2 regions of the Nocardioides dongkuii genome follow, and region 1 is predicted to be linked to the other one. Evidence: predicted binding sites of a transcription regulator. Region 1 holds the regulator's gene; the other holds the start of a gene.

The links. The regulator HrcA, encoded in region 1, represses chaperone genes, less so after heat shock. The targets are predictions, from matches to a motif close to TTGGCACTCGNNNNNNNCGAGTGCCAA.
Region 2: a site for HrcA is predicted at 2,109-2,135, ahead of groES (co-chaperone GroES). Genes of this name have one in related genera too.

What each region holds. Positions count from the first base shown of each region.
Region 1 covers NZ_CP059903.1:2,602,164-2,612,745, forward strand. The annotation lists gene ybeY (rRNA maturation RNase YbeY) at 1-491, opposite strand, end outside; gene H4O22_RS12545 (PhoH family protein) at 488-1,522, opposite strand; gene H4O22_RS12550 (hypothetical protein) at 1,643-1,933, shown strand; gene H4O22_RS12555 (hypothetical protein) at 1,946-3,199, opposite strand; gene H4O22_RS12560 (HIT domain-containing protein) at 3,196-3,540, opposite strand; gene H4O22_RS12565 (Gmad2 immunoglobulin-like domain-containing protein) at 3,602-4,537, shown strand; gene H4O22_RS12570 (winged helix DNA-binding domain-containing protein) at 4,660-5,715, shown strand; gene H4O22_RS12575 (16S rRNA (uracil(1498)-N(3))-methyltransferase) at 5,712-6,461, opposite strand; gene dnaJ (molecular chaperone DnaJ) at 6,469-7,647, opposite strand; gene hrcA (heat-inducible transcriptional repressor HrcA) at 7,718-8,776, opposite strand; gene H4O22_RS12590 (hypothetical protein) at 8,941-9,660, shown strand; gene H4O22_RS12595 (MBL fold metallo-hydrolase) at 9,696-10,556, shown strand; gene H4O22_RS12600 (hypothetical protein) at 10,575-10,582, shown strand, end outside.
Region 2 covers NZ_CP059903.1:3,491,283-3,501,864, forward strand. The annotation lists gene groL (chaperonin GroEL) at 1-1,578, opposite strand, end outside; gene groES (co-chaperone GroES) at 1,680-1,973, opposite strand; gene H4O22_RS16825 (THUMP-like domain-containing protein) at 2,173-3,342, shown strand; gene H4O22_RS16830 (hypothetical protein) at 3,433-4,068, opposite strand; gene H4O22_RS16835 (MBL fold metallo-hydrolase) at 4,238-4,858, opposite strand; gene H4O22_RS16840 (S-(hydroxymethyl)mycothiol dehydrogenase) at 4,855-5,955, opposite strand; gene H4O22_RS16845 (SigE family RNA polymerase sigma factor) at 6,127-6,648, shown strand; gene H4O22_RS16850 (hypothetical protein) at 6,645-7,856, shown strand; gene tsaD (tRNA (adenosine(37)-N6)-threonylcarbamoyltransferase complex transferase subunit TsaD) at 8,018-9,064, opposite strand; gene rimI (ribosomal protein S18-alanine N-acetyltransferase) at 9,061-9,534, opposite strand; gene tsaB (tRNA (adenosine(37)-N6)-threonylcarbamoyltransferase complex dimerization subunit type 1 TsaB) at 9,531-10,172, opposite strand; gene tsaE (tRNA (adenosine(37)-N6)-threonylcarbamoyltransferase complex ATPase subunit type 1 TsaE) at 10,194-10,582, opposite strand, start outside.

The DNA of each region.
Region 1 (10,582 bases):
GCCGCCCCGTCGGCGCGGGTCTCGGCGCCGGGCTCGTCACGGTCCTCGGCCCGCCACTCGGCGAGGATCCGGTCCTGGAGCCCGAACATCTCGGCGTGCTCCTCGGGCTCGGCGTGGTCGTAGCCGAGCAGGTGCAGGATGCCGTGGACGGTGAGCAGCTCGAGCTCGGCGGTGGTGCCGTGCCCGGCGGTCTCGCCCTGGCGTACGGCGACCTCGGGGCAGAGCACCAGGTCACCCAGCACGCCCTCCTCCGGGTCCTCGTCGACCAGGCCGGGACGCAGCTCGTCCATCGGGAAGGCCAGCACGTCGGTGGGGCCCTCCTTGTCCATCCACTGCTCGTTGAGCTGGGCGATGGTCGCCTCGTCGACGGCCTTGATGCACAGCTCGGCGAGCGGGTGGACCCGCATCCGGTCCATCACGAAGCGGCTCAGCGTCGCCAGGTGCTGGACGTCGAGGTCGTGCCCGGACTCGTCGAGGACCTCGATGCTCACGGGCGGGGCCCCTGCTTGCGCTCGAGGGCGGACTCGGCGCGCGCGTCGTGGTCGTCGTACGCCGCGACGATGCGGCCCACGAGCCGGTGCCGGACCACGTCGTGGCTGGTCAGCCGGTTGAACGAGATGTCCTCGACCTCGTCGAGGATCGCCTCGACCGCACGCAGGCCGGACTTCTGCCCGCTGGGCAGGTCGGTCTGGGTGACGTCGCCGGTGACCACGATCTTGGAGCCGAACCCGAGCCGGGTCAGGAACATCTTCATCTGCTCCGGCGTGGTGTTCTGCGCCTCGTCGAGGATGATGAAGGAGTCGTTGAGCGAGCGGCCGCGAAGGAACGCCAGCGGAGCGACCTCGATGGTGCCGGCCGCCATCAGCTTGGGGATCAGCTCGGGGTCGAGCATGTCGTGCAGCGCGTCGTACAGCGGCCGCAGGTAGGGGTCGATCTTCTCGGTGAGCGTGCCGGGCAGGAACCCGAGCCGCTCGCCGGCCTCGACCGCGGGCCGGCTCAGGATGATCCGGTTGACCTGCTTGGACTGCAGCGCCTGGACCGCCTTCGCGACCGCCAGGTAGGTCTTGCCGGTGCCGGCGGGGCCGATGCCGAAGGTGATGGTGTGCTTGTCGATGGAGTCGACATAGCGCTTCTGGTTCAGCGTCTTGGGGCGGATCGAGCGGCCGCGGTTGGAGAGGATGTTGAGGCTCAGCACGTCGGCCGGGCGCTCGGTGGTCTCGGCGCGGAGCATGGTGATCACCCGCTCGACGGTCTCCGAGGTGACGCCCTGGCCGGTGCGGATGATCGCGACCAGCTCCTCGACCAGGCGGTCGGCGAGCGCGACCTCGCCGGGCTCGCCGTGGAGGGTGATCCGGTTGCCCCGGACGTGGATCTCGGCCGTGAAGGCCCCCTCGATGATGCCGAGGTGCTCATCACCCGGCCCCAGGAGGCTGACCATGTTGATGCTGTTCGGCACGACCACGGTGTGGCGGGTGGTCGGTCGAGGGCCCTGCGGGGCCCCGTCGTGGTGGCTGTCTGTCATGGATGCCCGTGCGGGCGGCCTTTCCGGAAGGTGCTGGAGCGCGCTCCATGCTACGGGAGCGGTCCGCACGCATCGAGCCGGTTGCGGGCGGTCGCGCGGCCGGCGACGTACGGTGGACGCATGGCCGCGCCTCGGGAGCCCGTCGACGGGGCCTGGGACGACGACGAGGACTCCTGGGACCGAGGTGACGAGGACGCGCCGCCGTCCTGGTTCCCGGGGCAGCACCTCCCGGAGGACGCCCGGCGGATGGGCCTGGACCACCGGGTCCCCGACGGCGCGCTGCTCGACTTCGCGGGCAAGCTCGACGCCACCAAGCCGCTGCACCGGATCACCGCCTGGGTGATGCTCGTGGTCTTCGCGATGCCGGTCGTGTTCTACGTGCTGCGGCTGGTGCGCGACCTCGGACCCTGAGCGGTCCGGGGGTCAGCCGAACGCGACGGACAGCATCCCGAGGCACATCTCGTCGGTCGTGCCGTCGGCCCACACGACGTACTTCTCCTGCTGGCCGGCGAACGCCGGCAGCTTGTCGCGCAGCCGCTGGCTGTGGGTGCAGGTGATCTCCACGGTGTCCCCGGCGTCGAGGCCGACCGGCCCTACCGGCCGGGAGCCCTGGTCGTCGAAGTCCCAGAGCGGGATGTCGAGGACGGTGCGCGCCTCGGGGGTGCCGGGGTTGGCCTCGATGTGGAGCGAGCGGCCGAGCAGGTGCATGTGGCCGGCGGCGCCGATGATCGTGACCGGCTGCTGCACCCGGCGCGTGCAGGAGGTGGTCCGCGAGGCCCGGGGCTCGCCGCCGCACAGGAAGTAGAGGATGTCCGCCGTGGACCCGGGTCCCTGCCCGAACCGTGCCTTGGCGTCCTCGACGGCGGCGGTGCGGTCGCACAGCGGACCGTCGTCGCGGCCCGGCCGGCACGGCAGCTCGACCGGCGCCGGCATCAGGAACGTGTGCAGGGGCGTGAGGTCGGTCGAGCGAGGCATGGTGCGGATCTGGGTCGCGGAGACGTCGGACGCGGCGCCGGAGAGCAGGTTGTAGTGGACCTGCATGATGATCCGGCTGCCGCGCGGCAGGTCCACGCCGTACCCGGCACGGGTCACGGCCTCGTCGCCTCCGGGCGCCCAGGCACCCAGCCACGGGGCGTCGTCGACGTTGGCGAACTCCCCGGCGAGCCCGGTGCCGCCGAAGCAGGTCCAGCCCTCGTCGGCGGACTCGGCGTCCTTGGCCTCCGCCTCGGCCACCTTCTCCGGAGGGACCCGGAAGAGGATCACGTGGTGGACGACGTCGGGGTCCCCGGGCAGCACGTTCGTGCCGGTGAGCCAGGAGTCGCGCTCGAGCTCGGGGTCGAGCAGGAAGCAGCGGTAGTCGTCGGTGCCGACGCCGGTCGGCGCGGACGGCGTGTACGACGCCTGCATGGTCAGCGTGCGCCGGTCCTCGCCGCGACGCAGGGGCGTCTGCCTGCCCGGCTTCGCCGCGGCGTGGGCGGAGTGGGAGCCGGTCGGGCTGGCTGACGGGCTGGTCGGGCTGGCTGACGGGCTGGTCGGGCTGGCTGACGGGCTGGCTGGGCTGGTCGTCGGGGCCGGTCGGGCGTCGCCGTCCTCGGTGCCGCCCTCGTCGGCGCCGGCGGAGCAGGCGGCCGCGAGCAGGAGCACGCCGGCTGCGGCCAGGGCCCGGAGGCGCCTCACCCGGGCGGCCAGGAGAGCGGCCGGCCGGCGAGCACGTGGAGGTGGGTGTGGAAGACGGTCTGCCCAGCGCCGGCTCCGGTGTTGAGGACGAGCCGGTAGTCGTCGTACCCCTCGGCGGCGGCGACCGCCGCGGCGGTCGTGACCAGCTCGGCCGAGGCCGCCGGGTCGCCGGCCGCGAGCGCGGCCGCGTCGGCGTAGTGGTCCTTCGGCACCACGAGCACGTGCAGCGGCGCCTGCGCGTTGATGTCGCGGAAGGCGACGGTGCGCTCGGTGACGCGCACGGTCTCCGCCGGGATCTCCCCGGCGACGATCCGGCAGAACAGGCAGTCGTTGTCGTTCACAGGTGCTCCCTCCCGGGCCATGGTCCCACGGAAACCCGTCCCGGGGGCCGAGGATGGGGCCATGACCACCCTTCCCCGCACCCGCGTCGCCGCGCTCGCGCTGACCGCCGCCCTCGCCGTCGCCCTGGTCGGCTGCGGCGACGACGACGAGCCGCGCGCCGAGGACCCCACGCCCGTCGGCGGCTCGCCGTCCGCACCGCCGTCCACGTCGCCGTCCACGTCGCCGTCCACGTCGCCGTCCGGGTCGCCGTCGCCCTCCGAGGACGGGGCCACCGAGGAGACGGTCACCGTGCCGGTCTACTTCGTCGCGGACACTCCCCAGGGGTCGCGGCTGTTCCGCGAGTTCCGCCGGGTCGGGGCCGAGGACCCGCTCGAGGCGGCGGCCGCGCTGATGACCGCCGGCGACGCGCTCGACCCCGACTACCGGACGGCGTACCCCGACGGCGCGTTCGCGAGCGTCGCCCACGACCGCGAGGGGTTCCGGGTGGAGCTGGCCGACGAGTCCTGGACGACGCCGGCCGGCCAGGACTCCTCGGAGGAGTCGGTGCTCGCGGCGCAGCAGCTGGTCCTCACGCTCCAGGGCGTGCAGCAGGAGCGCTCCCCCGTGCGGGTGTTCCTGGACGGGGCGCCGGTGACGCTCTTCGGCGTCGACACCGCCCGCGGCGTCACCGCCCGGCCGCCGCTCGAGGTGCTGGGCCTGGTCAACGTCACCGCGCCCGAGGAGGGCGCGACGGTGTCCGGCACCTTCACCGCCAGCGGGGTCGCGAGCTCCTTCGAGGCCACCGTGCCGTGGGAGGTACGGCGCGGCCGGAAGGTCGTCCTCGACGGCTTCACGACCGCCGAGGGCTGGATGGACCGGCTGTGGCCCTGGGAGGCGGAGGTCGACGTGTCCGGCCTCGCGCCCGGCGAGTACACCTTCGTCGCGATGACCGACGACCCCTCCGCCGGCGAGGGCCCCGGCCCCCACGCCGACAGCAAGACCATCACCGTCGAGTAGCTGTGGAGAACCTACGCCGAGTCGGCGTGAGTTGTACGCCGACTCGGCGTGAGTTGGCGCTCCCCGGCGTCAACTCACGCCGACTCGGCGGGGTTGTCCCCGGGTCGGCGTAGGTTGCGGGCGTGAGGCTCAGCCGGAGGCGGCTCAACCGGACGCTGCTGCAGCGCCAGCACCTGCTGGAGCGCGTCGACGCCGCGGTGGTCGACGAGGCGCGGCACCTGGTGGGGCTGCAGGCCCAGGAGAACCTGCCGCCGTACCTCTCGCTCGCCGCCCGGCTCTCCGAGCTCGACCCCGCCGACGTCACCCGCGGGCTCGAGGACCGGACCCTGGTCCGGCTGCTGACGATGCGCGGGACGATCCACCTCCTCGCGGCCGAGGACGCGCTTCCGCTACGGGCCTGGACCCAGCCGCGGATGGAGCAGGAGCTGCGCAGCAGCCAGAACGTCCGCGGCGCCGCCGACGTGGACCGCGCCGCGTTCGCCGCGGCGCTCCGCGCGGCGCTCGCCGACGGGCCGCTCGCCCAGAAGGAGCTCGCCCAGCGGCTGGCCGAGGCCTTCCCGGACCGGCCGGCCACCGCGCTCGGTCAGGTCGCGCGCCTCGCCGCGCCGCTGGCCCAGCTGCCCCCGCGCGGGTGCTGGAAGCGGTCCGGCGGCGTCGTCTACCAGTACGCCGACGCGTGGCTCGGCCGTGACGGCTGGGACGCCGCACCCCCGGACGTCCCGGAGGTCGTGCGCCGCTACCTGCGCGCCTTCGGGCCGGCGACGGCGGCCGACGTCACCGCCTGGTCGGCGGTCACCCGGCTGGGCCCGGTGCTGGCGGCGATGACGGACCTCGTCCGGCACGAGGACGACGCCGGCCGGACCCTGTACGACGTCCCGGACGGCGAGCTCGCCGACGAGGACGTCCCGGCGCCGGTGCGCCTGCTGGGCTGCTACGACAACGTCTGGCTCTCGCACGCGCGGCGCGACCGGGTCACCGACCCCGAGAAGCGGAACGCGTGGATGGGCGTGAACGGCGGGACCGCCAACGCGCTCTTCGTCGACGGCTGGCTCGAGGGGCTGTGGCGCGTCGAGGACGGCCGGGTGCACGTCCTGGAGACGCTGCGGCCGCTCACCCGCAGCGAGCAGTCCGGGCTCGCGTCGGAGTCGGCGCGGGTCGAACGCCTGCTGGCGCGCTAGTCCGGGGCGCCCCAGCGCGGGGTCCGGGAGAGCAGCGCGGCGACCGCGGCGACGCCGGCGGTCGACGTACGCAGCACCTCGCCGCCGAGCCGCACCGACGCGGCGCCCGCGGCCACGAACGCCGCGACCTCCTCCTTGGTCAGGCCCCCCTCGGGACCGACGACGACCAGCACCGTCCCGGAGGCGGGCACGTCGAGCGACGCCAGCGGGAGGGTGGCGTCCTCGTGCAGCACCACGGCGAGCGACGCCGCCTCGACCAGCGCGACCACCTCGGCGGTGCTCGCCAGCGGCGCGACCTCCGGGAACCACGACCGGCGGGCCTGCTTCGCCGCCTCACGGGCCGTCGCCCGCCACCGGCCGAGGGCCTTCTCGGCCCGCTCGCCCTTCCAGACCGCGACGCTGCGGGACGCGGCCCACGGCACGACCTGGGCCGCGCCCACCTCGGTCAGCACCTCGACCGCGAGCTCGCCGCGGTCGCCCTTGGGCAGCGCCTGGACGACGGTGACCACCGGCTCCGGGGCGGGTACGACGTCCACCGACGTCGCGGTCACCGCGAAGACCCGCTTGCCGGTGGAGCTCACCTCGCCGACCACCGAGGTGCCGGCGCCGTCGGTGAGCACGACCGACTCCCCCACCCGCAGCCGGCGTACGGCGACCGCGTGGTGCGCCTCGTCGCCCTCGACCGTCACCGGGGCGCCGACCGAGACCCCCGCGAGCGACGGGACGAGGTGGACCGGCAGCGACATCGGTGGCTCAGTGCTGGTTGAACGCGTCGCGCAGCCGGCCGAAGACCGACTTCGAGCCCGGCTTCACCTGCCCGGTCGGGTCCTCCTCGCCACGGATCGCGGCCAGCTCGCGCAGCAGCTCCTCCTGGCGGGCGTCGAGCCGGGTCGGCGTCTCGACGGCGATCGTGACGATCAGGTCGCCGCGCCCACCGCGCAGGCCGGGTACGCCGCGGCCGCGCAGCACCTGCTGCGTGCCGGACTGGGTGCCGGGCCGCACCTCGAGCTCGAAGGAGGTCTCCACCCCCGAGTCGGCGCCCTGCTCGACGTCCGCCTCCAGGGTGGGCAGCGTGAACGTCGTGCCCAGCGCGGCGGCCGACATCGGCACGGTGACCGTGCAGTGCAGGTCGTTGCCCTGCCGGGTGAACGTCTCGTGGGGCGCGACGTGGATCTCGACGTACAGGTCGCCCGCCGGCCCGCCGCCGGGACCGACCTCGCCCTGCTCGGCGAGCTGCACGCGGGTGCCGTTGTCGACGCCGGCGGGGATCTTCACGGTCAGCGCGCGGCGCGACCGGACCCGGCCGTCGCCGGAGCACTCGCGGCACGGCTCCGGGATGATCGTGCCGAAGCCGCGGCAGGCCGCGCAGGGGCGCAGGGTGCGAATCTCGCCGAGGAACGAGCGCTGCACGTGGGCGACCTCGCCCTGGCCCCGGCAGGTCTCGCACGGCACGGCGTGCGTGCCCGGCGCCGCGCCCTCACCGTGGCAGGTGCTGCACTGGACGGCCGTGTCGACGTTGAGCTCGCGGGTGACGCCGAACGCCGCCTCCGCCAGCTCGATCTCGAGCCGGATCAGCGCGTCCTGGCCGCGGCGCGACCGGGACCGCGGGCCGCGGCCGCCGGGACCGCCCGCGCCGCCCGGGCCCTGGCCGCCGAAGAACGCGTCCATGATGTCGGTGAACGAGAACCCGGGGCCCTGGCCGAACCCGCCGGCCCCGCCGAACGGGTCGCCGCCGCGGTCGTACGCCGCCCGCTTCTGCGGGTCGGAGAGCACCTCGTAGGCCCGGGTGACCTCCTTGAACCGCTCCTGGGTCTCGGGGTCGGGGTTCACGTCGGGGTGCAGCTGACGGGCGAGACGCCGGTAGGCCTTCTTGATGGCGTCGGCGTCCGCGTCGCGGGCGACACCGAGAAGCTCGTACGGGTCCTGGCTCACGTGGGGTTCCTTCTGTGGTCCTGAGTCTGTGGTGCTGAGTCTGTGGGTCGGGGCGGGACGCTGGCGGGGCTCAGCCCTCGTCGAGGATCCGGGAGACGTAGCGGGCGACCGCGCGCACCGCCGCCATCGTGCCGGGGTAGTCCATGCGGGTGGGGCCCACGATGCCCAGGGTGGCCAGCGCCTGGTCGCGCGGGCCGTACCCGGTGGCGACCACGCTGGTCGAGGCGAACTGCTCGTAGGGCCCCTCGGCGCCGATCCGCACCGTGACCGCTCCGCCGGTGCTGGCCTCACCGAGCAGCTTGAGCAGCACCACGTGCTCCTCGAGCGCCTCGAGCAGCGGCCGGACCGCGGAGTCGAACGAGTCGCCGTACCGCGCGAGGTTGGCGGCCCCGCCGACGGCGATCCGCTCGTCGGAGCGGTGGTCGACCATCGCCTCCACCAGCGTGTCCACGACCGCGGCGGTGACGCCACCGTCGTCCCTGCCGTCCTGGGGGCCGTCGCCGGCGGCGTCGCCGGCCGTCGGCTCGGGCACCATGGCGCGCAGCGCGGTGGCGGCGTCGGCGATCACCTGACCGGTGGCGGCGCGGTTGACCCGGGCGCGCAGCCCGGCGAGGTCGTCGTCGGTCAGGTCGCGACCGAGCTCGACGACCCGCTGCTCGACCCGTCCGGTGCTGAGGATCAGCACCGCGAGCAGCCGGGCGGGGGCCAGGGGCACGAGCTCGACGTGGCGGACCGTGGAGCGGGAGAGCGTGGGGTACTGCACGACCGCCACCTGGCGGGTCAGCTGGGAGAGCACCCGCACCGAGCGCTGGACCACGTCGTCGAGGTCGACGGCGCCGTCGAGGAACGTCGAGATCGCGCGCCGCTCGGCGGTGCTCATCGGCTTGACGGTGCTGAGCCGGTCCACGAAGAGCCGGTAGCCCTTGTCGGTGGGGACCCGGCCCGCGCTGGTGTGCGGCTGGGTGATGTAGCCCTCGTCCTCGAGCGCGGCCATGTCGTTGCGGACGGTGGCCGGGGAGACCCCGAGCCGGTGGCGCTCGACCAGCGCGCGGGAGCCCACCGGCTCCTCGGTCGCGACGTAGTCCTCGACGATGGCCCGCAGGACCGCGAGCCGACGTTCCTCCTGCATCCCGCCTCCTCGTCGCCGGTGCGAGCGGCCTTTTGGCACTCGCGCGTCTGGAGTGCCAATGCTACAAGGCGGGACCGGTGTACGCGGCGTGCCAGTGGACACACCTTCCCCTCGGGACGGACAAAGGTTAGGCTTGCCTTGCTGAACGCGACCTGGAGGCGTGCATGACGGTGGACCGCACCAATCGACCCCTGCTCGACCCGGCGGAGCACGTCGCCCTCGCCCGCAGCATCCTGTCCTGCCCGGCCTCGGTCGGCCTGGTCGTGGACGGGTGCCCGGACGCCGTCCTCGACGACACCGTCGGGATGCAGGACGCGGGCGGCACCCCGACGTTCTCGTGCCCGGCGGACAGCCCGCTGGCGGCAGCCGGCCAGGAGCGGCGCAACGTCCTGCTCACCCTGCGCAGCGGGCTCGGCGAGCCGGGCTCGCCCGAGCGGGACCACCGGCTCACGCTGGCCGGCCAGCTGCGCGCCCACGCGGCGGAGGCGTGCGCCTGCTGCGACGCGTCCCGGGTGCGGGTCACCCTCGAGGTGGACCTCACGCTGCTCGGGACCGAGACCGGCGAGGCCTCGGTGCGGGTCCCCTCCGACGCCCTCCGCTCCCCCGTGCACCACCTGAACCGCGGCTACCTCCAGCGCTCCGCCGAGCACGCCGGCACCAGCCATCAGGACGAGCTGCGGCACGCGGTCGCGACGGCCACCGGGACGCCGCTGCCCGACGTGCTGGGCGTGACCCTGCGCGACCTGACGACCACCGGCGTGCACGTGCACTGGGTCGACGTGGACGGCGGGCACGTCGCCCGGGTCGAGTTCCCCCGCGCCGCGCGCACCCCCGCCGAGCTCGGCGAGCTGCTGCGCCGCGAGCTGCACTCCGGGCTCCGCTGACACCGGCGACAGGTCCTCCCGGCTAGCCTGCCGGGATGCCGTTCACGGAGGTCGCCGACCGGGTCTGGGTCGCGCGCTACGCGTGGTTCGACGTCAACGTCAGCCTGGTCGGCGGTGCCGACGGCGTGCTGCTCGTCGACACGACCGCCTCCGCCGTCGCCGCCCGCGAGGTCGTGGAGGACGTACGCCGGCTCGGGGTCGGCCCGGTCCTGGGCATCGTGAACACCCACGAGCACTTCGACCACACCTTCGGCAACGGCACCCTGCGCACGGCGTACGGCGCGGTCCCGATCCACGCCCACGAGACCGCGGCGGAGCGGACCGTCGAGGCCGGCGAGCGCGCCAAGGCGCTGTACGACGCCGACCCGGAGGACCCCCGCGGCGACGAGGTGCGCGCGACCGAGGTGGTCCCGGCGGACCACACGTTCTCCTCCGCGGTCGCGCTCGACCTGGGCGACCGGCAGGTCGAGCTGGTGCACCCCGGGCGCGGGCACACCGGCGGCGACCTGGTCCTGCGCGTGCCGGACGCCGACGTCCTGCTCGCCGGCGACCTGGTCGAGGAGTCGATGCTCACCGACGGCGTCCCGGGCTTCGGGTCCGACTGCTACCCCTTGGAGTGGCCGTGGAGCCTCGACATCGTCCTCGGGCTGACCACGTCCGCGAGCGTGGTGGTCCCGGGCCACGGGGCGCCGGTCGACCGCGCCTTCGTGGAGGAGCAGCGCAACGCGATCGGCGTGGTCGCCGAGACGATCCGCGACCTGGCCGCCCGCGGGGTGCCGGCCGCCCAGGCGCTCGAGGCCACCGAGTGGCCCTACCCGCGCGAGCGGCTGGTGGACGCCGTACGCCGGGGGTACGAGCACCTGCCCCGCGGCCAGCGACGCCTGCCTCTCGTCTGAGCGGGTACCTGCTCGCCCATGACGAA
Region 2 (10,582 bases), 890 kb from region 1:
CTCGTCCTCGGGCTTCTCCACGATCAGCGTCTCGGTCGTCAGCAGCATGGCCGCGATCGAGGTGGCGTTGACCAGCGCGGAGCGGGTGACCTTGACCGGGTCCAGGACGCCCTGGGCGACCAGGTCGCCGTACTCCTCGGTGGCGGCGTTGTAGCCGTTGCCGACGCCGAGCTCGCGGACCTTGGTGATGACGACGTAGCCGTTCACGCCGCCGTTCTCGGCGATCCAGCGCAGCGGCTCGTCGACGGACTTGCGCACGATCCGCACGCCCGCCGCCTCGTCGCCGGTGAGGCCGAGGTTGTCGTCGAGCACGGAGGCCGCGTGGATGAGGGCGGAGCCGCCGCCGGCGACGATGCCCTCCTCGATCGCGGCGCGCGTCGCGGAGACGGCGTCCTCGATGCGGTGCTTCTTCTCCTTCAGCTCCACCTCGGTGTGGGCGCCGACCTTGATGACGCACACGCCGCCGGCCAGCTTCGCGAGGCGCTCCTGGAGCTTCTCGCGGTCCCAGTCGGAGTCGGTGGACTCGATCTCGGCCTTGATCTGGTTGACGCGCCCCTCGACCTCGGCGGTGTCACCGGCGCCGTCGACGATCGTGGTGTTGTCCTTGGTGATGACGACACGGCGCGCCTGGCCGAGGACCTCGAGGCCGACCTGGTCGAGCTTGAGGCCGACCTCGGGGGCGATGACCTGACCACCGGTCAGGGTCGCGATGTCCTGCATCATCGCCTTGCGGCGGTCGCCGAAGGCCGGGGCCTTCACCGCGACGGCGTTGAAGGTGCCGCGGATCTTGTTGACGACCAGGGTCGAGAGCGCCTCGCCGTCGACGTCCTCGGCGAGGATGAACAGCGGCTTGCCGGCCTGGATGACCTTCTCCAGCAGCGGGAGCAGGTCGGCGATCGCCGAGATCTTCCCCTGGTGCAGCAGGATGTAGGGGTCGTCGAGGACGGCCTCCATCCGCTCCGGGTCGGTCACGAAGTACGCCGAGATGTAGCCCTTGTCGAACTGCATGCCCTCGGTGAAGTCGAGCTCGGTGCCCATGGTGTTGGACTCCTCGACGGTGATGACACCGTCCTTGCCGACCTTGTCGAAGGCCTGCGCGAGCAGGTCGCCGATGTGCGCGTCGCGGCTGGAGATGGTGGCCACCGAGGCCATGTCCTCCTTGGAGTCCACCTCCCGGGCGGCGGCGCGGAGCGCCTCGCCGACGGCCTCGGCCGCGGCGTCCATGCCTCGCTTGAGGCCCATCGGGTTGGCGCCGGCGGTGACCGCGCGGAGGCCCTCGTGGACCATCGCCTGCGCGAGCACGGTGGCCGTGGTGGTGCCGTCACCCGCGACGTCGTTGGTCTTGGTGGCGACCTCCTTGGTCAGCTGGGCGCCGAGGTTCTCGAACGGGTCGTCCAGCTCGATCTCACGCGCGACGGTGACACCGTCGTTGGTGATGGTCGGGGCGCCCCACTTCTTGTCCAGGACGACGTAGCGGCCCTTGGGGCCGAGCGTCACCTTGACGGCGTTGGCGAGGGCATCGACGCCGCGCTCGAGGGCGCGTCGGGCGTTCTCGTCGAACTCCAGGATCTTGGGCATTGCTCTCCTTGAAACGAACCTAGAAAACGAGTAGTCCGGCACGCTCCGGTCGTCGGCACGTGAGTGCGAGGACCGAAACGTGCCGGACTAGCTCAGAAGAATCAGGAAACGACGGCGAGGACGTCGCGCGCCGAGAGGATGAGGTACTCCTCGCCGGCGTACTTGACCTCGGTGCCGCCGTACTTGCTGTAGATGACCTTGTCGCCCACGGCGACGTCGAGCGGGACCCGGTTGCCGTTGTCGTCGATGCGGCCGGGGCCGATCGAGATGACCTCGCCCTCCTGGGGCTTCTCCTTGGCGGTGTCCGGGATGACCAGGCCGGAGGCCGTGGTCTGCTCTGCCTCGAGCGTCTTCACGACGATGCGGTCCTCGAGGGGCTTGATGTTGACCGACACGATGTCGACCTCCACTTTCGAACTTCGGATGGCGGGTGTTTCACGTCTGGGTGCCTGCGTCCCGGGGCGCCGTCGCGGGGGTCGTACCGGGGTGCGGGCGTTGGCAGACTCACGAGGAGAGTGCCAGTACTGAAACTAGCACTCCCCTGCGCTGAGTGCCAGCGCCCCCCGCGCGCGAGCGACCTGCGAGGATCGGGCGGTGGACCTCGACGCCTTCCGGTGGCTGCTGACCGACGACGGGCAGCGGCTGCTCGCCCGCGCCGAGGAGGTGGCCGACGACGACCCGCTGCGCGCCCAGGCCGCACTGCGGCGCGACGCCTCCGCGGAGCAGGTGGCCGCCGCGCTCACCCAGGCCACCCTGCGGGTGCGGGCGGCCGCGAAGTTCGGCGACCTCGCCGCCCGGCTGTACTTCACGCCCGACGGCCTCGAACAGGCCACCCGGCTGTCGGTGGCGACCCACCGCGCGGCCCGGCTCGAGGCCTTCCGGACCGGCAGCCTGATCGACCTCGGCTGCGGCATCGGGGGCGACCTGATGGCGTCCGCCCGGGCCGGGATCACCTGCGCCGGCGTCGACCTCGACCCCGTGCGGGTCGAGGTGGCCCGCGCCAACCTGGCCGCGCTCGACCTGCCCGGTGCGGTGCAGGTCGCCGACGCCACCACGATCGACCCCTCCCCCTTCGACGTCGCGTACGCCGACCCCGCGCGGCGTACCGGCCGGGGACGGACCTTCGACGCCGCCGACTGGACGCCGCCCTGGCCGTTCGTCGAGAAGCTCCTGCGGCACGACGCCTGCGTGAAGGTCGCGCCGGGGATCCCGCACTCGCTGGTGCCCCCGGGCGTCGAGGCGGAGTGGGTCAGCGACCACGGCGAGGTCAAGGAGGCCGCGCTCTGGTCCGGGAGCCTGGCCACCACCGCCCGGCGCGCCACGGTGATCGGCGACGGCGGGCTGGCGACGATGACCGACGAGGACGACCCGGGCGCGGACGCCGTCGGGGTGCTCCCGGTCGGCCGGTACCTCTACGAGCCGGACGGGGCGGTGATCCGCGCCGGGCTGGTGACCGCGGTCGCGGCCGGCGTGCGCGGCGGCCTGGTCGACGAGCACATCGCCTACGTGACCTCGGCCGAGGCGGTCACGACGCCGTTCGCCCGCGGCTACGAGGTGCTCGAGGAGCTCCCCTACCGCGACAAGCCGCTGCGCGCGGCGCTCCGCGAGCGCGGCATCGGCCGGCTGACGATCAAGAAGCGTGGGGTCGACGTGGTGCCCGAGCAGCTGCGCAAGCGGCTCGACCTGCACGGCGACGACGAGGCCACCCTCGTGATGACCCGCGTCGCCGGGAGCGGTACGGCGCTGCTCGTCCGCCCGCTCTGAGCGACGCCCGCGCCGGCGCCCCCGTCCCGGGAACGCCGAATCTCCCGGAACCCTGTGCGGGTTCCGGGAGATGACGGGGCGGACGGTTGCTCAGACGGTCTGGGCGACCTTGCCGCCGGTGCCGACACCCTCGGACCGGGCGACGCGGCGAGCGTGCCGGATCCCGAGGCCGGCCAGGACGAGCAGGACGGCGGCACCGGCGAAGGAGCCGATGGCAGCGATGCCGGCGATGGTGCCCATGGTCGCGAAGGCGTAGCCGTAGAGGAGCAGGCCGCGCAGGGTGTTGCCCTGGAAGAGCGACTCGCGCAGATCCATCCAGGCCGCTGCCTCGTCGATCTGCTCCTGGGTGGCGTCCGGGTTCTCGGCCAGGGCCGCCGACAGCTCGCGGCCCTTGCCACTGGCCTCCTGGTAGGTGACCGGCTCACCGGCGAGCTCCTCGCCGCTGGCGTTCATGTGGGCGAGGATGAAGTGGTCGGCGTAGGCCTGAGCCTCGGGGCCGGTGTCCAGCGGGCTGCCGGCGAACTCCTCGATCGCCTCGCGGTCAGCCTCGGGAAGCGACTCGAGCGCCGGACCCTCGGGCATGATGATGTCCTGGTCCGAGAGCTGCTGGTCCACCTGGTCCGCGATGAAGGTGTTGGCCCACAACAGCAGTCCGCCGGCGATGAGCAGGACGACGGCCAGGGCAAGCCCTGTCCACGAGATCAACTTGTCGAGTGCTGCGCGCATGACGTTCCTTCGGTGACCGGCGGGGACCTGGTGCCCGTTCCGCCTTGATGTCACCAACCTTCGCCCATCCGCCGGCGCTCGATCAGAGGCGAAGGTGCTCGACCCTCCGGGTCTGAAGTCCCGTCTCCGGGCGGGACCTCCCCGCCGACGTCCCGCCCGGAGGGATGCGCTATGCGAGTGCGGCCTTCTCGGCGCCGATCGTGGTGTCGTCGCCGTGACCGGTGTGCACCACGGTCTCGTCGGGCAGCGCGAAGAGCTTCTCGCGGATCGACGCCTCGATCGTGGGCCGATCGCTGAAGCTGCGACCGGTCGCGCCGGGCCCGCCCTGGAAGAGCGTGTCGCCGGTGAAGACGCAGCCGAGCGACGGGGCGTAGAAGCAGACCGCGCCCGGGGCGTGCCCCGGGGTGTGCAGCGCCCGCAGCAGGGTGCCGCCGACGACGATCTCGAAGCCCTCGCCGAGGTCGACGTCCCAGAGGACCCCGTCCTCGTCCTGGGGGTGGGTGAGCTCCCACAGCGGCCGGTCGTCGGGGTGCAGCATGATCGGCGCGACCACCCGCTCCCGCAGGGCCGGCGCCATCCGGCTGTGGTCGTCGTGGGCGTGGGTGAGCAGGATCGCGCGCACCGCACGGTCGCCGACGACCGCCATGATCGCGTCGACGTCGTGGGGCGCGTCGATGACCACGCACTCCGCGTCGTCGCCGACCACCCAGATGTTGTTGTCGACCTCGTGGGTCTCGCCGTCGAGCGAGAAGGTGCCGCTGACCACCGCGTGGTCGACGCGGGCGCTCACAGGATCACGACCGAGCGGAGGACGTCGCCGTGGTGCATCTTGTCGAACGCCGCCTCGACGTCGTCGATGCCGATCTCCTCGGTGACGAACGCGTCGAGGTCGAGCCGGCCCTGCTGGTAGAGGTCGACCAGCATCGGGAAGTCGCGCGAGGGCAGGCAGTCGCCGTACCAGCTCGACTTGAGCGCACCGCCGCGGCCGAAGACGTCGATCAGCGGCAGGTCGGGCACCTTCATGTCGGGGGTGGGCACGCCGACCAGGACGACGGTGCCGGCGAGGTCGCGGGCGTAGAACGCCTGCTTCCAGGTCTCCGGCCGGCCGACCGCCTCGATGACGACGTCGGCGCCGTCCGCGCCGTCGTAGGTCTCCGCGCAGATCCGCTTGATCTCCTCCACCGGGTCGACCTGCGAGGAGTCGACGGTGTGGGTGGCGCCCATCTCCTGGGCCTTGGCGAGCTTCTTGGGGTCGATGTCGACGGCGATGATCGGGCTCGCGCCGGCCAGCGCGGAGCCGGCGACCGCCGCCACGCCCACGCCGCCGCAGCCGATGACCGCGACCGAGCGGCCGCGGGTGACCGCGCCGGTGTTGATCGCCGCGCCGATGCCGGCCATCACGCCGCAGCCGAGCAGGCCGACCGCGGCCGCGCGGGCCGAGGGGTCGACCTTGGTGCACTGGCCGGCCGCGACGAGCGTCTTCTCGGCGAACGCGCCGATGCCGAGCGCCGGGGACAGCTCGGTGCCGTCCTCGAGGGTCATCCGCTGCGTCGCGTTGTGGGTGTTGAAGCAGTACTGGAGGTCGCCGCGCTTGCAGGCGCGGCACTCGCCGCACACCGCGCGCCAGTTGAGGACGACGAAGTCGCCCGGCGCCACGTCGGTCACGTCGGGCCCGACGGCCTCCACGACGCCCGCGGCCTCGTGGCCGAGCAGGAACGGGAACTCGTCGTTGATGCCGCCCTCGCGGTAGTGCAGGTCGGTGTGGCAGACGCCGCAGGCCTGGACCTGCACCACCGCCTCGCCCGGACCCGGGTCGGGGACGTTGATCGTCACCACCTCGACGGGAGCGCCCTTCGCCCGTGCGACCACGGCCTTCACCTGCTGCATGTGCGTCCTCCTCCGACGTCGGACCGCCACCCGGTCCGACCAGGACCACCGTAGAGGGAGGCACCCACCGCGCGGTTGCAACCCTTCTGCCCGCGTTCGCGTCTTGCCCTCGACACGGACGGGAGTGAGCAGATGCAGCTCATCGAGAGGACCGGCGCCGAGACTGGGGCCATGGGCAGGTCCGCGGCACGCGACGCCGAGTTCACGGCGTACCTCGCCGCCCGACAGCCGGCGCTGCTGCGCACGGCGTACCTGCTCACCGGGGACCGGCACCAGGCCGAGGACGTCCTGCAGACGTCGCTGGCCAAGCTGTACCTGGCCTGGGACAAGGTGCGCGACCGCGGCGCCGTGGACGCCTACGTCCGCCGGATCATGGTCAACGAGAACAACTCGGTGTGGCGCCGCGGCTGGAAGCGCCGCGAGCACGCCACCGAGGTGCTGCCGGAGGGCAGCCCCCACCACGACGCGTACGACGAGGGCCTCGGCGACGCGCTGTGGCAGGTCGTGCAGACGCTGCCCCGCAGGGCCCGGGCGGTGGTCGTGCTGCGCTACTACGAGCAGCTCACCGAGGCCGAGACCGCCGAGGTGCTCGGGATCAGCGTCGGCACCGTGAAGTCCCAGTCCAGCCGGGCGCTCGCGCTCCTGCGCGAGCGCACCCCGGCCGAGCTCGACCCGAGGGAGGAGCAGCGATGACCGACCACCGCACCCAGGAGCTCGAGTCGAGGCTGGCCCGCACGCTCGACGAGCGGGCCGAGGCCCTGCAGGACGCGCCGTTCACGGTGCACGACATCCGCGGGAGGGCGCGCTCCATCCGGCGCCGCCGGCGAGGCGTCGCCGCGTGCGCGGCCGCCGCGGTGGCCGCCGTCGCGCTGCCCGTCGCGCTGCTGGCCGGGCCGGGCGAGGACCGCTCCGACCGCGCCGTCGACCCCGCCGGTCCGCCTGTGTCCCCGTCGGCCGCCGTCCTCCACGACGGCGTCGTCACGCTGCCCGACGGGGGAACGGTCGCCCTGCCGCCGGACGTCGGGGAGGTCACCGAGCTGGCCACCCTGACCGACGGCCGGGTCGTGCTGATGCTCCCCCGCCGCGCCGTGGTGCTCGACCCGGCCGGCGCCGAGCCGACGTCGTACCCCGTCCTCGTCAACGACCTGACCACCGGCAACGAGGGCCGCACCGTGGCCTGGGTGGGGGCGGAGGGGCAGGTGCAGGTGCTGGAGTCGGACCAGTCCGCGCCGACCGACCTGGCCCGGGTGCCGGTCGACGACCTCACCCTGCCGACGATCGAGGCGGTGCTGGGGCACTCGTGCGCCGCCGGCGGCTGCCGGGTGCTGGTCGGCGACAGCAACGCGCTGACGTACGACGTCTCCCTCGACCGGGCCTCGGACGCCACGGAGGACCTGTGGCCGTTCGCGAGCATCAGCGACGTCTCCCCGGACGGGCAGCTCTGGGCCGTGGAGCTCCCCCCGGGGCCCGCCGAGCAGTTCGGCTGCGCGGCGCTCTACGAGGCCGTGGCCGGCGAGCTCGTCGCGCGCACCTGCGAGACGTCGGGGCTGCGGTTCTCCCCCGACGGGCGGCACCTGCTCGGGATGCGCGGCGACAACAACATGTCCGGCGAGGTCGTCGTGCTGGACCTCGACCTGCGGCCGGTGCTGACCTTCCCGGACGGGACCGAGCCGGTCGCGTCCCCCTCTGCCGGAGCGACGTCGCCCCCCGAGTCGGAGGTGGTCGTCAGCCGGGCCGGCTGGGGCGACGCGGGGCACCTGCTGGTCAGCACCACCGACCTCTCCGGCCGGGCGTGGTCGCTGGTCCGGGTGCCGCTCGACGGCTCCGAGCCGGAGGTGGTCGACGGTCCGGCGCCCGGCGGCAACCCCGAGATGGTCGAGGAGTACCTGCTCGCGGAGTGACGCTGGGCCGTCCTGATAGGGCACCGGTCGCCGCGCGGGACGTCATACGCGTTGGCGGCTATCGGCACCGACTCGTCTGACGTCCCGCGGGACGTCGTACGACGTGGCGGCTATCGCGACCAGGACGTATGACGTCCGGGGGCGGGGCGCCACGCAGCGGCTCAGACAAGGACCTCGGTCACCGGCAGGCTGGAGTCGGCGGGCAGGTCGAGGGAGGACGGCGTACGGCCGCGCCGGACCATCTCGGCGCCGAGGGCGGCGACCATCGCGCCGTTGTCGGTGCAGAGGCCCGGCCGGGGGACGCGGACCCGGATGCCGAGGCCGGCGGCGCGCTCCTCGGCGAGCGCGCGGAGGCGGGAGTTCGCGGCGACGCCGCCGCCGATGAGCAGGTCGTCGATGCCCTCCGACGACGCGGCGTCGAGCGCCTTGCGCACCAGGATGTCGCAGACCGCCTCCTGGAAGGACGCCGCCACGTCGGCGACCGGCACCGGCTCGCCGGCCCGCTCGCGCGCCTCGACCCAGCGCGCGACGGCGGTCTTCAGCCCGGAGAAGGAGAAGTCGAACCGGTGCCGCTCGAGGTCGCGGCGCGAGCTGAGCCCGCGCGGGAAGTCGACGTACACGCTGTTGCCGTCGCGGGCCACCCGGTCGATGTGCGGGCCGCCGGGGAACGGCAGGCCGAGCAGCCGGGCGACCTTGTCGAAGGCCTCCCCCGCGGCGTCGTCGATGGTGGACCCCAGCGGGTCGATGTCGCCGGTGACGTCCTCGACGCGCAGCAGGCTGGAGTGCCCGCCGCTGACCAGCATCGCCACGCACGGCTCGGGCAGCGGCCCGTGCTCGAGCTGGTCGACCGCGACGTGGGAGGCGAGGTGGTTGACGCCGTACAGCGGCTTCCCGAGGCCCAGCGCGAGCGCCTTGGCCGCCGCCACCCCGACCAGCAGCGCGCCGGCCAGGCCGGGGCCGCTGGTGACGGCGATCGCGTCGACCTCGTGGAGACGTACGCCGGCGGTCTCGCAGGCTCGGTCGATCGTCGGCACCATCGCCTCGAGGTGCGCCCGGCTCGCGACCTCGGGCACCACGCCGCCGAAGCGGGCGTGCTCGTCGACGCTGCTCGCCACCGCGTCGGCCAGCAGGGTCCGGCCCCGCACGATGCCGACGCCGGTCTCGTCGCAGGAGGTCTCGATGCCGAGGACCAGGGGCTCGTCGCTCACCGGTCCATCATGCCGTTCGCGCCGCAGCCGCTGACCAGCGCACGGCGCAGGACGACAGCGGTGGTGCCGTCGCGGTAGTAGCGCGCCCGGCGGTCGACCTCGACGAACCCGAGCGCGGCGTAGAACCGGAGCGCGCCGAGGTTGTCCTCGCGCACCTCGAGCAGCAGCCGGTCGGCGCCCTCCTGGCGCGCCAGCCGGCAGCCCTCGTCGAGCAGCGCGGTGGCCAGGCCGCTGCGCCGGTGGGCGGGGGTGACCGCGATCCGCTGCAGCTCGGCGATGTCGGCGACCGCGCTCACCACCGCGTGCCCGACGACGACGCCGTCGACCTCGGCCACCAGGTAGTGCACGGTCGGGAGGTCGCCGGCGATCCCCGCCTCGACCAGGCCGGGCGACCAGGCGTCGACGCCGAGGTTCTCGGCCTCCAGGGCAGCGACGTCCTCGACGTCGGCCACGGTGGCCTCCCGGATCACGAGACCTTCTTCGGGGGTCGCGGCGTCTCCGCGTCGGGGCGCCGGAGGTAGAGCGGGTCGGGGTCCACGATCTCGGCGAGCTCCTCGGCGACCGCCCGCGCCAGCCAGCCGGCGCTCGGCCGGGTCGGGCCGGTGGCGTGCGGGAACGCGTCGGGGTAGAGCACGGCGCCCTCCCCCACGACGGGTACGCCGGTCGCGAGCGCCGCCGGCTTGTCGACGACCGGCCCCGCGAGCCGCTCCCCGGACGCGGCGTACGTCGCGAGGTAGACCTCCTTGCGGCGCGCGTCGGTGGCGACCGCGAAGTCGGTGTCGCCCAGCAGCCCCGACCCGGCCGCCTCGACCGCGAGCACGTCGAGCGAGCACACGCCGTACACCGGGACCTCGAGCACGTGGGCGAGGGTGCGGGCGGTGACCAGCCCGACCCGGAGGCCGGTGAACGGACCGGGCCCGACGCCGACCGCGATCGCGGTGAGGTCCTGCCGGACGATCCCGGCGCGGTCGAGGGCCTCGGCGAGGAGCGGCGCGAGCTGCTCGCCGTGCTTCATCGGCCGGTCGGACGAGAGCTCGACGACCACGTCGGCGCCGTCGTGGACCGCGACGGAGACCAGCGGGGTGGCGGTGTCGAACGCGAGCAGCACCCGGCGAGCCTACGAGACGGGTCAGGTCAGCCCGTGCGCGAGCCTGGCCAGGTGCGCGTCGATCGGCGAGAGCGCCGGGAGGTCGGACTCCAGGTCCCACCAGGTCATCTGCTTGACCTCGCCGCCGGGCGGCGTCTCGGGCGGGTGGACGAGCACCGTGTGGTAGATCGCGGCGTGCTCGATGCGGCGCTCGTGGCCCAGCTGCACGGTCGCGACGCCGACGAAGTCCAGGTCGGCGGGCTCGGACCCGGTCTCGGTGCGGAACGCGCGGACGGCGGCCGCGCGGGGGGTCTCGCCCTCCTCGTCGTCGACCTCCTTGCCCGACAGCTCCCACTCGCGGCTCCAGTGGTTGCGGACCATGAGGGTGCGCCCCTCGTGCTCGGCCACGGTCAGCGAGAGGACCAGCGGGA